DNA from 3 places in the Zoogloea sp. JDB1 genome. Region 2 is predicted to be linked to each of the others. Evidence: predicted binding sites of a transcription regulator. Region 2 holds the regulator's gene; each other region holds the start of a gene.
What was found. The regulator sigma-54, encoded in region 2, starts transcription at its own class of promoters, with help from an activator protein. The targets are predictions, from matches to a motif close to TGGCACGCTTNCTGCTNA.

Region 1: a site for sigma-54 is predicted at 2,597-2,614, ahead of atzF (allophanate hydrolase). Genes of this name have one in related genera too.
Region 3: a site for sigma-54 is predicted at 2,557-2,574, ahead of AC1PPK_RS03090 (P-II family nitrogen regulator). Genes of this name have one in related genera too.

The regions. Positions count from the first base shown of each region.
Region 1 is NZ_CM161496.1:3,400,730-3,406,532, forward strand. It holds gene AC1PPK_RS15345 (ABC transporter substrate-binding protein) at 1-376, shown strand, start outside; gene AC1PPK_RS15350 (xanthine phosphoribosyltransferase) at 383-991, opposite strand; gene AC1PPK_RS15355 (TAXI family TRAP transporter solute-binding subunit) at 1,049-2,389, opposite strand; gene atzF (allophanate hydrolase) at 2,653-4,479, shown strand; gene AC1PPK_RS15365 (BMP family ABC transporter substrate-binding protein) at 4,505-5,629, shown strand; gene AC1PPK_RS15370 (ABC transporter permease) at 5,633-5,803, shown strand, end outside.
Region 2 is NZ_CM161496.1:1,297,479-1,303,281, reverse strand. It holds gene pncC (nicotinamide-nucleotide amidase) at 1-348, shown strand, start outside; gene recA (recombinase RecA) at 566-1,597, shown strand; gene recX (recombination regulator RecX) at 1,623-2,072, shown strand; gene lptB (LPS export ABC transporter ATP-binding protein) at 2,059-2,781, shown strand; gene AC1PPK_RS05700 (RNA polymerase factor sigma-54) at 2,797-4,257, shown strand; gene hpf (ribosome hibernation-promoting factor, HPF/YfiA family) at 4,274-4,597, shown strand; gene ptsN (PTS IIA-like nitrogen regulatory protein PtsN) at 4,757-5,242, shown strand; gene hprK (HPr(Ser) kinase/phosphatase) at 5,211-5,803, shown strand, end outside.
Region 3 is NZ_CM161496.1:697,682-703,484, forward strand. It holds gene AC1PPK_RS03075 (hypothetical protein) at 1-401, shown strand, start outside; gene AC1PPK_RS03080 (sensor domain-containing diguanylate cyclase) at 409-1,875, opposite strand; gene AC1PPK_RS03085 (hypothetical protein) at 2,117-2,296, opposite strand; gene AC1PPK_RS03090 (P-II family nitrogen regulator) at 2,681-3,019, shown strand; gene AC1PPK_RS03095 (ammonium transporter) at 3,030-4,523, shown strand; gene AC1PPK_RS03100 (methyl-accepting chemotaxis protein) at 4,582-5,803, shown strand, end outside.

The DNA.
Region 1 (5,803 bases), 2.1 Mb from region 2:
CGGCACCCATTCTGCCGAACTGCGCTTCTGGCAGTCGGCGGGCGTCGACCCGAAGGGGCAGGGCTGGTACAAGGAGGCTGGCTCCGGCATGGGGCCGACGCTGAACATGGCGGCCGGCATGGGCGCCTACACGCTGGCCGATCGGGGCACCTGGGCCAGCTTCAAGAACCGGCAGGACCTGACCATCCTGTACGCGGGCGATCCCAAGCTCTACAACCCCTATGGCGTGATGCTGGTGAACCCCGTCAGACATCCGCACGTCAGGAAGGCAGCTGGCGAGCAGTTCATCGCCTGGCTCACGTCGGCGGACGGCCGGCGGGCGATCTCGGCCTATCGCATCGGCAACGAGCAGCTGTTCTATCCGCTGTCCAAGTAACTGGACTTACTCTGCCGGTTGCGTCAGGACGGCGTGGCCGTGCTCCAGGCGCTCCACCTGGGCCAGCGTCGACACCGGCACGCCCAGCGCCTCGATGTGCTCGCGGCCCTGCTTGAAGCGCTTTTCCACCACGAAGCCGGCGCCCAGCACCTCGGCACCGGCTTCCCGCACCATGTCGATCAGCGCGGTGGCAGTGCGGCCGTTGGCGAGGAAGTCGTCCACGATGACGACCCGCTGGCCGGCCTTGATGTAGCGCTGGGAGATCACCAGCCGGGTGTGGCCGCCCTTGGTCGGCGACGGGATGATCCGCGAGATCGCCGGCGCTTCAACCTGCGGCGAATACTTTTTGGCATACACCAGCGGCACGCTGAGGGTCTGCGCGACGATCAGCGCCGGCGCGATGCCGCTCGCCTCGGCGGTGAGGATCACGTTGGGCTGGAAGAAGGACAGGCGCCGCGCCAGTTCGTGGGCCAGTTCGAAGATGAAGGCCGGCTCGATGCGGTGGTTCAGGAAGTGGTCGATGCGCAGGATCTGGCCGTTCTCGACGGTGGCTTCCTTTTCGATGCGGTGGACCAGCGGGGCGTAGGGGGCGGTGAGATCGAGATGGGGACTCATGGTGTGGCTCATATGCGTCGTGTCGGCGGTCGGATGGCCGCCTGCACGACGAGTTTATCAATTGGACTTTCCCGAGCCTGTGGCAGTTTCCGCAAGGCGTTGCAGACGGCCACGCACCAGCGCGATGTGTTCGCGCAGGGTGTACAGCTCGGTGCTGAAGGCGAGGGGCAGTTTGCGGTGCAGCGCGTGCTGCTCGATTCGGTCGACACGCAGGATGAAGGCGTCGATGGCGTCCGCGTTGTGGGTAGCGGTGGGGGCCTGGTCGAGTTCGTTCTCCAGGTATTTCAGCTCGCCGTACCAGCGGTAGATGCGGGAGCGGATGCGCCAGTTGTAGATACCCGGCAGCACCTTGGAGAGGGGAATCACCACCGCCACCAGCGGCAGCAGCATGACGGTCAGGCGGTCGATCAGCACCGCCAGCCAGAACGGCAGGTAGCGCTGCAGGAAGGGTGGGCCGCTCTCGTAGAAACGGCGTGCCGACGGGTGCAGCGGCAGCGCGTGATCCTGCGGCGCCGGGAAGGCGCCGGCCGCCTGCAGCAGGCCCGACGCGCTGTGGATCTCGCGGGCGTGCTTGAGGAGCAGGGTGACGATGGCCGGATGGATGTCGGCCTTGACCACCAGATTGGCGGTGGCGGCGAGCAGGTGGATGTCCCTGGCCGGCCGGTCGCTGGCAATGTCGATGGCGCCGCGGGGCAGGGTGACCGTCAACAGGTGCGGAAAGTGGCGCACGTAGCCTTCCGCCTGGACGAAATCGAGCAGTTTGATGCCCTCCGTGTGGAGCAAGGCCTCCACCACCGGCGCCTGCGGCGCGCCGACCACGAAAAAAGCATCCACGTCGCCGCGCTTGAGGGCGTCCACCGCCTCCATGCCACCAATGGCCACCAGCGTCGGGTCGTGGGTGGCGAAGCCGTTGGCGGACAGGAGTTGCAGCGCGAAGAGCTGGGCGCCGCTGCCCTGTACGCCGACGGCGATCTTCTTGCCCTTCAGTTGAGTCAGTCGCTCGTAGTCGTCCCTGCCCCGGTAGAACACCCACACCGGCTCCAGGTACATGCTGCCGAGAGTCGCCAGATCCTCTGATTCCGGTTCATTGGCGATGCCGCCCTGCACGAAGCCCGCGTCTACGCTGTCGTCGGTCTTCAGGCGCATCAGGTTCTCGACGGCGCCGGTGGAGGGGCGCAGCTCCACCTCGATGCCTTCCTGGGCCAGCTTGGCCTTGTAGCGTTCACCGAAGAACTGGTAGGCGCCCCCAGCGGCGCCGGTGCTGATGACGATCTTCTTCGGTGGCGCGGGCCGCACGAACTGCCAGGCCAGTACGAAGGCGGCGATGACCAGTGCGACGGCCGGCAAGGCGAGGACGAGGAGGTCGCGACGGCTGCTGGTGGCGGTCAGGCGGCGCATGGGGAGCTCCTGTGGCGGCAGGTGGATTCAGGGGGCCGAATGTTACGCCTGTCCGGCGCACTGCGGCGGCCGGCGGTTTGCCGAAATGCACCGGGAACGTGCCTCGCTCCGGGAATTTCCCGTTGATGGTGCGCTGCCGCATGAGATGTCGTTTCACGCATGCTCGTAAGTTCATGATTCTTATGGAGAGGCGATCCGTGATTTAACTGGCATACATGCTGCTAACTTGGATTCTGTCTTGTATCCAAGTTTGGGTGCTTACCGTGAATGCCAGCCTGCCACGTGTATTGACGATCGATTCCCTGCTCGAAGGCTACCGGAGCGGGCATTTCCTTCCAGGCGGCCTGGTTCGTGCGCTGCTGGCACGGATCGCTGCCGCCGACGATCCGGCCGTGTGGATCAGCGTGGCGTCCCACGCCGATCTGCGCGAGCGGTTGGCGGATATGGATGCCAGCCTGCTGGCCGACCCGGTGGCCGCGGTGGCCCGCCGGCCGCTGCTCGGCGTGCCCTTCGCAGTGAAGGACAACATCGACGTGGCGGGCTTCAGGACGACCGCCGCCTGCCGCGAATTCGCTTACCTGGCCGAGCGCTCGGCTGACGCGGTGCGGCGCCTGGAGGAGGCTGGTGCCATCGCGCTGGGCAAGACCAACCTCGACCAGTTCGCCACCGGCCTGGTCGGCACCCGCTCGCCCTACGGTGCAGTGTGCAATCCCTTCCACCCGGACTACATCTCCGGCGGTTCGAGCTCCGGTTCGGCGGCGGCGACTGCGCTCGGGCACGTGGCTTTCGCGCTCGGCACGGACACGGCCGGGTCGGGCCGGGTGCCGGCGGGCTTCTGCAATCTGGTCGGACTCAAGCCGACGCCGGGGCTGATCGGTACCGGCGGCGTGGTGCCGGCCTGTCGCAGCCTGGACTGTGTGTCGATCTTCGCTCACACCGTCGCGGATGCCTGGCAGGTGTTGGCGGTCACCGCGGACGGGGCGGTTCCCGCCCATGGGCTCAAGCCACGCGGCATCGCGGTTGGCGTGCCAATCGGGCTGCAGGGGGAACTCGACGCGCAGGCCCGGAAGGCTTTCGAGGCGGCCCTTGCTGCGGTGCAGGGCCTGCCCGGCGTGAGCCTTGTGGATGTGGATCTGGAACCTTTCCACGCAGTGGCGGCGCTGCTCTACGACGGGCCGTGGGTGGCCGAGCGACGGGCTGCGCTGGGCGATTTTCTCGACACACCACATGCGAGCCTTGACCCGATCGTGGCGTCGATCATCGGCCGCGCCGATACCCAGTCCGCCGCCGATGCTTTCCGCGGTCGCTATCGGCTGGAAGCGCTGGCGCCGGCCTGCCATCAGGTCTTCGAGCAGGTGGACGTGCTGCTGGTGCCGACCACGCCGACCCACTACACGCGGCGGGAGATCGACCAGCAGCCCATCGAGCGCAACGCCTGGCTGGGGCGCTACACCAATTTCGTCAATCTCCTCGGCCTGTCGGCGTTGGCCTTGCCGGGCCCGTTCCGCAGTGATGGCCTGCCGGCGGGCGTCACCCTGATAGGCCCGTCCGGCGCCGATCATTTGCTGGCAGAAACCGGGCGCCGTTGGGAAAGCGTGCTGCATCGGCGACTAGGCCTGACCGAAGCGGCGCCGCCGCGCAAGGAGCAGCCCTTGCCGGCCCTGCCGCTGCGGGAGGCCACCGTGCAGGTCGCCGTGGTCGGCGCCCACCTGAGCGGTCTGCCGCTCAACTGGCAGCTCCTCGAACGGGCCGCCCGGCTGGTGGAGACCACGCGCACCGCGCCGCTCTACCGCCTGCACGCCTTGCCCGGCACCGTGCCGCCCAAGCCCGGGCTCGAACGGGTGAGCGGCGAGGGGTACGCCATCGAGGTGGAAGTGTGGGAGATGCCGCTGCGCCTGTTCGGCAGCTTCGTCGCCGAGATTCCGCCGCCGCTGGGCATCGGCACGCTGATCCTCGCCGACGGCCGGCAGGTGAAGGGCTTCATCTGCGAGGGTGCCGCCCTGGCCGGCGCCCAGGATATTTCCGCCAGCGGTGGCTGGCGCGCGCATCAGCGCGCGGCGGCGCCGCTTTCCGACCCGACCTTGTCCTGAACCCCCAACGAAAGAGAGAACAACCATGTCTCAAACCCGTTTCTCCGCCGGCCGTCGCGACATCCTCCGCATCCTCGGCACCGGTGCCGCGGCCAGTGCCTTGCCCTTCGGCATCGGCCTGGCCGGCGCGGCCGACAAGCTGGTGGTCGGCGTGATCTACGTCGGCCCGCGGGATGACTTCGGCTACAACCAGGCCCAGGCCCAGGCGGTGGCGGTGCTGAAGAAGATGCCCGGCGTGAAGGTGGTGGAGGAAGAGAAGGTGCCGGAGACGGTGGCCGTGCAGAAAACCATGGAGGCCATGATCAACCAGGACAAGGCCACCTTGATCTTCGCCACCTCCTTCGGCTACTTCGACCCCCACGTGCTGAAGATGGCCGAGAAATACCCGAACGTGCGCTTCGCCCACTGCGGCGGCCTGTGGACGGCGGGCAAGCACCCGAAGAACGTGGGCAGCTTCTTCGGCTACATCGACGAATGCCAGTACCTGGACGGCATCGCGGCGGCCTCGGCGAGCAAGAGCAAGAAGCTCGGCTTCATCGCCGCAAAGCCGATTCCGCAGGTGCTGCGCAACATCAACGCCTTCCTGCTCGGTGCGCGCTCGGTGGACCCGAAGGCGACGGTGAAGGTGATCTTCACCGGCGACTGGTCGCTGCCGGTCAAGGAGGCCGAGGCGGCCAACAGCCTCATCGATCAGGGCGTGGATGTGCTGACCTGTCACGTGGACAGTCCCAAGGTGATCGTCGAGACCGCCGAGCGCCGCGGCGTGTACAGCTGCGGCTACCACGCCAGCCAGGCCAAGCTGGCGCCGAAGGGCTACCTGACCGGTGCGGAGTGGGACTGGCAGACGCCCTACACACAGATCGTCAAGGCGACCCTCGACGGCAAACCGATGATCAATTTCCTGCGCGGCGGGCTGAAGGACGGCTTCGTCAGGCCGTCGCCCTTCGGGCCGGCGGTGTCGGCAGACGCCAAGAAAAAGTCCGAGGCGGTCAAGGCGGCGATGTTGAAGGGCGATTTCCCGATCTTCAAGGGGCCGTTGCTGGACAACACCGGCAAGACGGTGATCCCCGCCGGCAAGGTGCTCGGCCAGCAGGATCCCTTGCTGGAGAGCATGAACTATCTGGTCGACGGTGTGATCGGGCAGGTTTGAGCCATGGACGCCGCCATGAACCGCGCCATGCGCGCCGTTGCGCCGCTGGCGCCCTTTACCGCCGCGGCGCTGGCTGCCGCGCTGCTGTTCGCGGCCTTCCTGACGGCCCAAGGCTTCGAGGCGCCGGAGGCGCTGGGGCTGGTGGTGGAGGGCGCCTTCGGTTCCGCCTTCGCG
Region 2 (5,803 bases):
TGGTTCGACTGCGGCTTCATCACCTACTCCAACGACGCCAAGTGCGCACTGCTCGGCGTCTCGCCGATGACGCTGGCGCGTTACGGCGCGGTCAGCGAACAAACCACCGCGGCAATGGCCAGCGGCACGCTGGAACGCGCCGAGGCCGACCTGGCCCTGTCAATCTCGGGCATCGCCGGCCCCACTGGCGGCTCCCCGGAAAAACCCGTCGGCACCGTCTGCTTCGGCTGGATCCGCAGCGGCGAGGCGGCCCAGACCGCCACCTGCCACTTCGACGGCGACCGGGAGGCTGTGCGCCGCCAGGCCGTCGTCTTTGCCCTCGAAGAACTGCTCCGCCGCTACCGCTGAAGATCTCTGACGCCGGCGCGCGCGGCATCAAGAAAAGTCGCCTGGCATGCTGATTGCAATAATGCTCAGCAATTTCGCTGGACGCCCGCCAATGACTGTATAAAATACCAGCATCGCCACATACCTCGTGGCGAAAATTTGCTGCGGCACCTGCGTCCACTCCTACGCAAACTCTGTGCCATAATCTCCAAAACCCTTATCACAAGGATCAAGACAAATGGATGACAACAAGGCCAAGGCTCTCGCCGCTGCTCTTTCGCAGATCGAAAAGCAATTCGGCAAAGGCTCGATCATGCGCCTCGGTGACGGCGAGGTCGAAAGCGACATCCAGACCGTGTCCACCGGCTCCCTGGGCCTCGACATCGCCCTCGGCATCGGCGGCCTGCCCCGTGGCCGGGTTGTCGAAATCTATGGTCCCGAATCCTCCGGCAAGACCACGCTGACCCTCCAGGTCGTAGCCGAGATGCAGAAGCTCGGCGGCACCGCCGCCTTCATCGACGCCGAACACGCGCTGGACGTCACCTACGCCCAGAAGCTCGGCGTGAACATCGGCGACCTGCTGATCTCCCAGCCGGACACCGGCGAACAAGCCCTCGAGATCGCCGACATGCTGGTGCGGTCCGGCGGCGTGGACGTGGTCGTCATCGACTCCGTCGCCGCCCTCACCCCGAAGGCCGAAATCGAAGGCGAGATGGGCGACCAGCTGCCCGGCCTGCAGGCCCGCCTGATGTCCCAGGCCCTGCGCAAGCTCACCGCCAACATCAAGCGCACCAACACCCTGGTGATCTTCATCAACCAGATCCGCATGAAGATCGGCGTGATGTTCGGCAGCCCGGAAACCACCACCGGCGGCAACGCGCTCAAGTTCTATGCCTCGGTGCGCATGGACATCCGCCGCATCGGCACCATCAAGAAGAACGACGAGGTGATCGGCTCCGAAACCAAGGTCAAGGTCGTCAAGAACAAAGTCGCCCCGCCGTTCCGCGAGACCCTGTTCGACATCCTGTACGGCGAAGGCACCTCCCGCGAAGGAGAGATCATCGATCTGGGCGTCCAGCACAAGTTCATCGACAAGTCCGGCGCCTGGTACGCCTACAACGGCGAGAAGATCGGCCAAGGCAAGGACAATGCCCGCGAGTTCCTGAAGACCAACCCGCACATCGCCCGCGAGATCGAGAACAAGATCCGCGTGGCCGTCGGCCTGCCCGAGATGGCGGCGCTGCCGCCGGCGGCAGCTGCAGCGGCCTGACGACGCGGACGAGAACGCTACGCCGATGGTCGCAAGCCTGCATGAACGCGCCCTGCGCTGCCTGGCCCAGCGGGAACACTCCCGCGCGGAGCTGGCGCGCAAGCTCGGCGCGCTCGGCAGCCCCGAGGAGGTCGATGCCGAGCTCGACCGCCTCGTGGACCTCGGCCTGTTGTCCGATGCCCGTTTCGCCGACGCCTACGTGCGCGCCAAGGCCAGCCGCTTCGGCGCCGCCCGCCTGAAACTGGAACTGAGCCGCCGTGGCGTATCCTCCGAACTGATCGGCGACGCGATCGACGAAAACACCGGCGAAAGCGAACTCGAACGTGCCCGCGACATCCACCGCCGAAAATTCACCACACCACCCGCAGACGCGCGAGAATGGGCACGGCAGGCGAGATTCCTTCAAGGTCGCGGCTTTTCCACCGAAATCATTCGTAGAGTCCTGAAAGAACACCCCGGCGATGAGCCTGCTTAAAGTCAGCAACCTACGCAAGAAGTACAAGGCCCGCACGGTCGTTCACGACGTTTCCTTCAACGTCGGCAGCGGCGAGGTCGTCGGTCTGCTCGGCCCCAACGGCGCCGGCAAGACCACCTGCTTCTACATGATCGTCGGTCTCGTGGCCGCCGACGGCGGCGAGATCACCCTCGACGACGAGGTGCTGACCCATCGCCCGATCCACCAGCGCGCACGCCTGGGCCTGTCCTACCTGCCGCAGGAGATGAGTGTCTTCCGCAAGCTGACGGTGGCCGAGAACATTCAGGCCGTGCTCGAGTTGCAGAGCCTCTCCAAGGCGCAGATCGCCAGCCGCCTTGACGAGCTGCTGAACGAGCTGGGCATCGAGCACCTGCGCGACAGCACCGCCATCTCCCTGTCCGGCGGCGAACGCCGACGCTGCGAGATCGCCCGTGCCCTGGCCACCGACCCGCGCCTGATCCTGCTCGACGAACCCTTCGCCGGCGTCGACCCGATCGCCGTCATCGACATCCAGAAGATCATCCGCTTCCTGAAGGACAAGGGGATCGGTGTGTTGATCACCGACCACAACGTCCGTGAAACCCTCGGCATCTGCGACCGTGCCTTCATCATCAACGCCGGCGAGGTGCTGGCCAGTGGCCGCCCGGACGAGATCGTTCACAACGAACAGGTCCGCCAGGTATACCTCGGCGAGCACTTCAGGCTCTGAGGCCCGATACGACTCATGAAGCCCAGCCTCCAGCTAAAACTCTCCCAGCATCTCGCGCTGACACCTCAGCTGCAGCAGTCCATCAAGCTGCTGCAGTTGTTGACCCTCGAACTCAACCAGGAGATCGAGAAGATCCTCCTGGAAAACCCCATGCTCGAGCGGGAAGAGCCCGAGGGCGACCTTGGCTCGAGCCGCGTCGAGGCCCCCGGCCCCGTGGCGCCGGCAGGCAGCGAAGCCGCGCACGAACGCGAGCAGGAGCAATCCCGGGAGTCGGAACGCGAGCGCGAACCGGACCATGATTTCGACAGCAGCGGCGAAGCCGGTGAATGGGCTGCAGCGGGCAGTGGTGGGCAACGCGACGACGATGACGAGACCGACTTCCAGGAGTTCCAGGCCGCCGTGCCGTCCCTGCGCGACCACCTGGACGCCCAGGTTGCGCTGACGCCGCTGTCCGACCGGGACCGGGCGCTGGTGCGCTTCCTCATCGAGGCCCTCGACGACGACGGCTACCTCAGCCAGGATCTGGCCGATCTGCTGCCGCTGCTGCCCCCCGAACTGGAAATCGAACTGGACGATCTCAAGATCGCCCTGCGCCAGATCCAGAGCCTGGACCCGGCCGGCATCGGCGCCCAGGACGTGGGCCAGTGTCTGGCCCTGCAGTTGCACACCCTGCCCCCCAGCGAGGCCCGTGAACTGGCCATCGCAATCGTCAGCGAGCATCTCGAACTGCTCGCCGCCCGCGACTTCCTGAAGATCAAGCGCGCACTGCGCTGCAGCGACGACACCCTGCGCGAAGCCCACGCCCTGATCCTCGGCCTCAACCCGCGCCCCGGTGCCCAGTTCTCCCAGGCCGACACCCGCTACGTGGTGCCCGACGTGGTGGTCCGCAAACAGCGCAGCAACTGGGTCGTCAGCCTCAACCCAGATGCGATGCCGCGTTTGCGCATCAACCAGCTGTATGCCCAGATCCTGCGCGACAACCGTGGCGCCAGCGGTTCCCTGTCCAGCCACCTGCAGGAGGCGCGCTGGCTGATCAAGAACGTGCAACAGCGTTTCGACACCATCCAGCGGGTTTCGCAAGCGATCGTTGACCGCCAGCGCCAGTTCTTCGATTATGGCGATGTGGCAATGCGACCGCTGACCCTGCGGGAAATTGCCGAACAACTGGATCTACACGAATCCACCGTTTCGCGGGTGACCACCCAAAAGTACATGGCCACACCGCGGGGCATTTTCGAGTTCAAGTATTTTTTCGGCAGTCACGTTGCCACCGACAGCGGTGGGGCTGCTTCCTCGACGGCGATTCGGGCGCTGATTCGCCAGCTCGTGGGAGCGGAAGACAAGAAGAAACCCTTGTCCGACGCCAAGATTGCCGAGTTGTTGGGCCAGCAGGGTATCGTCGTGGCTCGTCGGACAATTGCAAAATACCGCGAGTCCCTCGATATTCCGCCGGTCAGTCTGCGCAAAACCATCTGACAGAAAGGTAGCAACCATGAACCTCAACATCACGGGGCATCACGTCGAAGTTACGCCGGCCATCCGCGAGTACGTCACGAGCAAGCTGGACCGCGTGATCCGTCACTTCGACAACGTCACCAGCGTCGGCGTGATCCTCTCGGTGGAAAAGCTGCGTCAGAAGGCCGAAGTCACCGTGCACGTGCGCGGCAAGGACATCTACGTCGAGAACGAAGATGCCGACATGTACGCAGCCATCGACGGGCTGATCGACAAGCTTGATCGTCAGGTCCTGAAGTACAAGGACAAGACCAGCGACCACGGTCACGACTCCCTGAAGCAGCACCTCGCCGAGTCCTGATTCCCGGCGTCGAGTAATACCCTTTTCCCCGGGACCGTTGTGGCTATAATGCGCCCCAATTGACACAACGGCCCCGGCGGCCTCCGCCTCCGGATCTTCCTGAATCGCCTTTCACCGGCAACCTGTGTCGGCCCGTTCCGCACACGGGAGAGTCCTCGCATGAACCTCATCGCCAAACTTCTGCCGCCGACCAATGTAGTCGTCGGACTCGAGGCGAGCAGCAAGAAGCGCGCTTTCGAGCAAGCCGGCCTGCTGTTCGAGAACAACCACGGCATCGGCCGCAGCACCGTCTTCGACAGCCTGTTTGCCCGCGAGAAGCTCGGCTCGACCGGCCTCGGCCAGGGCATCGCCATTCCTCACGGCCGTATCAAGGGCCTCAAGGAGGCGCTGGGTGCGTTCATCCGCCTCGCCGACCCGGTTCCCTTCGACGCCCCCGACGGGCGTCCCGTATCGATGCTGTTCGTGCTGCTGGTACCCGAGCAGGCCAACGAGCACCACCTCCAACTGCTGTCCGAACTGGCTCAGATGTTCAGCGACCGCAGCTTCCGAGAACAATTAATGAGCGCGCCCGATGCCCAGGCCGCCCATACCCTTTTCGCCCAATGGGGCAGCCATGCGTCAGACGACGGTCAGCCGGCTGTTTGACGACAATCTGGAGCGCCTCCGGCTGCGCCATATATGCGGCAGCCTGGCGACCCGCATTTCGGTCTCCGAAGACCGTATCTGGCCCGCCGACATGGTCGGCCACCTCAACCTGATCCACCCGGACCGCCTGCAGATCCTCGGCGCCTCCGAGATGGCTTGGGCCCGCCGCCAAACCCGCGAGAAGGTCATCCACCACGTCCGGGAGATTCTCTCCTACGCCCCGCCGGCGCTCATCGTCGCCGACGATGAGGAGATCCCGAGCATCATCCGCACGCTGTGCGCGAACGAGGACATCGCCCTCTTCGCAAGCCCGCTGCCGTCCGCCAACGTCATCGACCTGCTGCGCAGCTACCTGTCGCGACAGTTAGCCGAAAGGGTCGCGCTGCACGGGGTGCTGATGGACGTGCTGGGCCTCGGCGTGTTCATTACCGGCGACTCAGGTGCCGGCAAGTCGGAACTGGCGCTGGAACTGATTTCCCGCGGCCACGGTCTGGTGGCCGACGACATCGTCGAGTTCTCGCGCATCGCCCCGACCGTACTGGAAGGACGCTGCCCCGAATT
Region 3 (5,803 bases), 600 kb from region 2:
ACAACATCAAGCTGTGGAATGGGGATTCCCGCGGCCGCTGGGAGGGCAACACGCTGGTGGTCAGCATCTCGAACTACAACGGCAAGTCCAAGTTCGGGCGCAGTGGCGAGTTCGTCAGCGAGAACGTGAAGATCGAAGAACGCTACACCTTCGACACCAATGGCAAGCGCTACAACTACGAGGCGCGCATCACCGATCCGACGGTGCTGACCCGCCCGTTCACGGTGACGGTGCCGATCCGCAAATACACAGAGGCCGACAAGCCGCGCCCGGTGGTGTACGCAGTGCGCGAGGCCAAACACGCCGGCAAGGACGTGATCATCGAGTACGCCGAGGAACGCGCCTGCATCGAGTTCAACAGCGGCCACGCTCACCTGCCCGGCGACGCTGCCTCCAGGTAAGGGCCCATCAGCCGACCAGCGGCTCCGCCGCCACGACCACCCGGTTACGGCCTGCCTCCTTGGCGGCATACAGCGCCCGGTCGGCGCACTCCACCAGATCGATACCGACCGCGCCCATCGAGTGCTTCGGATTCTCTACCGGCCAGGCTGGGCGCAGGCAGGCCACGCCGATGCTGACGGTGACCTGGCTGGTTTCCAGCGTGCCGCGGTGCACGATGCGCAGCGCGGCCACCGCACTGCGCAGGCGCTCGGCCACCTGGGCGGCGGCGGTTTCATCAGTGCCGGGCAGCAGCGCCACGAACTCCTCGCCGCCGTAGCGGGCCACCATGTCGGCGGCGCGGACCGCCGCGACGTTGAGGGTCCTGGCGACCATCTGCAGACAGCGGTCGCCTTCCACGTGGCCGAAATGGTCGTTGAAGTCCTTGAAGTGATCCACGTCGATCATCAGCACCGACAGCGGCTGGCCGCTGCGCATCGCCCGGCGCAGTTCCAGGTCGAGGGAGCCGTCGAAAGCCCGCCGGTTGCCGATGCCGGTCAGCGCGTCCTGGGCGGTCAGACGCCTGAGGGTCTCCGTCAGCTGCACCAGCTTGCGGTACAGGATGCCGCTTTCCACCAACAGTACCAGCAGCACGAAGCTCGCCGCCAGCAGGCCGTATACACGACCGGCATAGAACCCAAGATCGAAGCGCTCGCCGTTGAGCATCGCCGACAGCGCGATATCGATCAAGGATGCACCAATCATGATCATCAGCCACAGGTCGAGCACCGTATGGGGCCGGCTGAACCACAGCACAACCAGCGCCAGCAGGCTGCTGGCCCACGTCGAGGCGACCACGAGCGACATCGACGAGCGGTAGCGGTTGCCGTCCATGATCGCCGGCAGCAGGTCCTGCCCGACGGTGGCCAGCGCGGTGAAGCCGGCGCTCAGCGCCACCATGCCGACCCCGGCGGCCAGCAGCGGCAGACGCGGACGGCGCGGCAGCACGGAAGACACGCAGTCCCGCCCCTTGAAACGCGCATAGGCGACGACGAACAGCGGGAAGACGCCGTGCCAGAACATGTACAGCCAGGCCGTGCTCTGCGGGCCGGCACCCAGCAAACCGGTGGAGGTGAACAACCCCGGAAAAGTCAGCGCATGGGCAACGGTCATGCAGGCCACGTACAGATAGCCGCAGCCGAGCATGAACAATGCGCGGGAATTGAACGAAAGATACTGGCTGAACAGCAGCGCGGCGGTGATCAGGTCGGTGGCCACCAGCCAGGACTCATAGCACGGAATGAAGCCCCAGATCGGAAGCAACGGCACCCGTGCATACGGGGCGAGCAGTGCAAAGACCAGCAGGGAGAACACCAGGACCGTCAGCGCCACACGCTTTTCGCGCGGACTGGCCGTCAGCGTCGACAGGAACAGGGCACCGCCGTCGGATGGATCAGCGGGAACGCTGTCAGTGAGCCCAGGCGCAGTCAAGGACATGATGGATCCCCGCTCGCGGTCGAATTTGACCATGAATAGGAATCTAGAATAAGACCTGAGCCTCCGTAGCCGTGCGTGAAATAAATCACGCTACGTACATCGCACCGCCCCCTCTCCTCGGTGTCGGATTTGCCGGCAACAGCGAGATGTTTTGCCGCGACGGCACCCGAGAAACAAGACCGACTCGCCACGCTCCCAGCGTGCATTCACACGCCGGGATGCGGGCGGGTGTGCCCTCTTCTCAACGCCAGCCCCCGAGCTGCTGCATGTGCAGGCCGTCGGCTCCCGCATCCTGCTCGGTGGGGCCTTGCAGGCCCATCGTCGCGAGGCGCGCCGAACGGGAATTGCTGGTTGTCTCGGAGATCCAGGCCTGGCCGGCACGCAGATGGGCCAGGCAGTACTGCCAGAGTGTAGAGAACATGTCGCAACCCTCCTCAACATAGATACGGTTTTCTACAAGCAAACGGCATACCAGTATTACCGTATTACGTACCAAGCAGGATACAACCTGTCTTTCACGCCGGTTCGCGACTTTTCTCTCGTTCTCCCGACGCCTCCCCGACGCTTTGCCTCTCCATTTCCGCTGCCCGACTTGGTGCAGTTTTGACCCCTGCGCCGTGTTTTAGTGCATGAATTTTATTTTCATTTTGTTAAACCCCTTCATTTATAGGGATTGCGGCTTGGCATAGCTCGTGCTTTTCTTTGCATGAAACTTTTGTTCTTTACATGCAATACCGCCTATGAAAAACCCGCCCACATCCCGTCCGGCTTCCTCGCGGTTGCCGGGCCTCCCTTGGAGGTTCCAATGAAATGGATTAGCGCAATCATCAAGCCGTTCAAGCTCGACGAGGTCCGCCTGGCCCTCAATGCCGTCGGCGTGAACGGCGTCACCGTCACCGACGTGAAAGGCTTTGGCCGCCAGAAGGGGCACACCGAGCTGTACCGGGGTGCCGAGTACGTAGTGGACTTCCTTCCCAAGGTGAAAGTGGAGGTCGCCGTGCCCGACGACGTGGTGGAAAGCGCGATCGCCGCCATCGAGCAGGCCGCCGCCACCGGCAAGATCGGCGACGGAAAGATCTTCGTCTTCGACCTCGAGAAGGCCGTCCGCATCCGCACCGGCGAAGCCGGTCTCGAAGCCCTTTAGGAGCGCTCCCATGAAACGCATTCTTGCCCTGGCAACCCTGCTTTTCGCCCTCTGTTTCGCGATGCCCGGCTGGGCCGACGACACGCCGGCCGCTGCGGCGACCGTCAGCGCCGCCACCGACGCAGCCACCACCCCGGCGGCAGCGAGCACAACGGCCGCCGCAGCAACCCCGGCAGCCCCGGCCGCCGCCGCTCCCGTGCCCAACAAGGGCGACACCGCCTGGCTGATCACCGCCACGCTGCTGGTGGTGATGATGGCCGCCCCCGGCCTCGGCCTGTTCTACGGCGGCATGGTCCGCTCGAAAAACATGCTGTCGATCCTGATGCAGTCGCTGGTGATCTTCTGCCTGCTCGGCGTGCTGTGGGCCGTTTACGGCTACAGCCTGGCCTTCACGGACGGCAATGCCTTCATCGGCGGCTTCGACAAGCTGTTCATGAAGGGCGTGACGCCGGACACCGTGGCAGCCACCTTCAGCAAGGGCGTCGTGCTGCCGGAGTACATCTTCGCGTCCTTCGAGCTGACCTTCGCGGCGATCACTCCGGCACTGATCATCGGCGGCTTCGCCGAGCGCATCAAATTCACCGCGGTGCTGGCCTTCATGGTGCTGTGGTTCACCTTCTCCTATATCCCGATGGCCCACATGGTGTGGTACTGGGCCGGCCCGGATGCCTTCACCTCCGCCGAAGCGGCCGAGAAGGCGGCTGAAGTGGGTGGTTTCCTGTTCAACAAGGGCGCCCTCGACTTCGCTGGCGGCACCGTGGTGCATATCAACGCCGGTATTGCCGCGCTGATCGGTGCCTTCATGATCGGCCCGCGCCTCGGCTACCGCCGTGAATCGATGGCCCCGCACAGCCTGACGATGACCATGGTCGGCGGCTCCCTGCTGTGGGTCGGCTGGTTCGGCTTCAACGTCGGCTCGTCCCTGGAAGCCGGCGCCACCGCCGGCCTGGCCTTCTTCAACACGCTGGTGGCCACCTGCGCGGCAACCGTCTCGTGGACGCTGATCGAAGCCATCTTCAAGGGCAAGCCGTCGATGCTCGGCGCGATCTCCGGCGCCATCGCCGGCCTCGTCGTGATCACCCCGGCCTGCGGCCTGGTCGGTCCGATGGGTGCCATCATCATGGGCCTGCTCGGCGGCGTGGTGTGCTACTGGGGCGTCAATGGCCTCAAGCGCATGCTCGGCATGGACGACACCCTCGACGTGTTCGGCGTGCATGGCGTCGGCGGCATCCTCGGCGCGCTGCTGACCGGCGTGTTCGCCTCCCCCGAACTGGGCGGTACCGGTGTCTACGACTATGTCGCCAACGCCGTCGCCCCCTACGACATGGGCGCCCAGCTGGTCGCCCAGGCCTGGGGCGTGGGTACTGCAGTGGTGTGGTCCGGCGTGGTGTCCTACATCGCCTTCAAGCTGGTCGACCTGACCATCGGTCTGCGGGTCGGCGAAGAAGCCGAGCGCGAAGGCCTCGACCTGAGCACCCACGGCGAGTCCGCCTACCACGACTGAGCCCACGTCGATGAATCGTTTTATGAAGGGCCTGTTCGGGCCCCGCGGAAACGACTTCATGGCCGCCGACGACGCCGTCGGCGGCGGGGCCCCGGAGCCCGTCGCGGCTCCGCCGGCCCCGCCGTCGCCGGGCCGTCGCCTGGCCCTGTGGGGTCGCCACATCGCCCATCTGATCCGCCACGGCATGAACGCCGAAACCGCCCACGCCGCCCACCTGGGCGAAGTGGAAGCGCGCATCGGTGCGATGACCCTGGAGATCGAACGCGGCCAGCGCCGCATGCTGAACGGCAGCGAGGAAGCCCACGCACTGCGCGAGCAGGCCGAGGCCACCCTCGCCGCCACCGCCGGCGACATCGACGCCGGCCTGGCCGAACTGGAAGCCACCCTGTCGGCCAAGGTCGCGCGCATCGGCGAAGTGGTCAAGGTGCTCGAGAAGATCGGCCGCGACCTCGACCTGCTGGCCCTCAATGCCGCCATTCAAGCGGCCAGCGCCGGCGAACAGGGCCGTGCCTTCGCGGTGGTCGCCGACAACATCCGGGCCCTCGCCGGCGACACCGTCGCCAACGCCAAGAGCGCCTCCCAACTGCTCAACTTTGCCGATTTCCAGCAGGGCCTGCAGGGCTTCCGCCAGAAGAGCGCGGCCAGCGTGGCCCGCTCCAACCAGGAAACCGGCGCCGCCTTCACGCGTATCGAAGAAACCTTCGCCGGGCTGCGCGATGCCCTTGCCACCCTCAACGAACACGGGCGGGTCATCTCCGCCATGCACACCCTCAACCAGTCCACCTTCGACCGCCAGCGCCTCAAGCTCGAATGGGCGGAGCGCCTTAGCCTGGACCTGACCGGACTGGAGAAACAGCCCTACGACAACATCGTGCCGGTACTCGACCGCCTGCTCGGCAAGGAAGGCCTCACCGCCGACGCCGACTACGACCGGCTGGCCGACATCCGCCAACGCGGCCGCCTGCGGGTCGCCATCGAACCCGCCTTCAAGGGCCTGTCCTTCCGCCTGCAGCCCGGCGCACCGCTGCGCGGACTGGACGTGGACTACGCCCGCGCCTTCGCCAAACACCTGGGCGTGGCGGTGGATTTCGTCGAACACCCGTGGGACCAATGCACCGAGCTGCTGCAGGCCGGCCGCCGCCCCGGCGAGCCCGCGGCCGACCTGGTGTGGAGTGCACTGCCGCCGAATGCCGCCTACAAGGGCGTGGCCTTCTCGGAGAGCTACACCTACCTGAATTACGTGCTGGCGCGCCGCCACGGCGATACACGCATCGACGGCG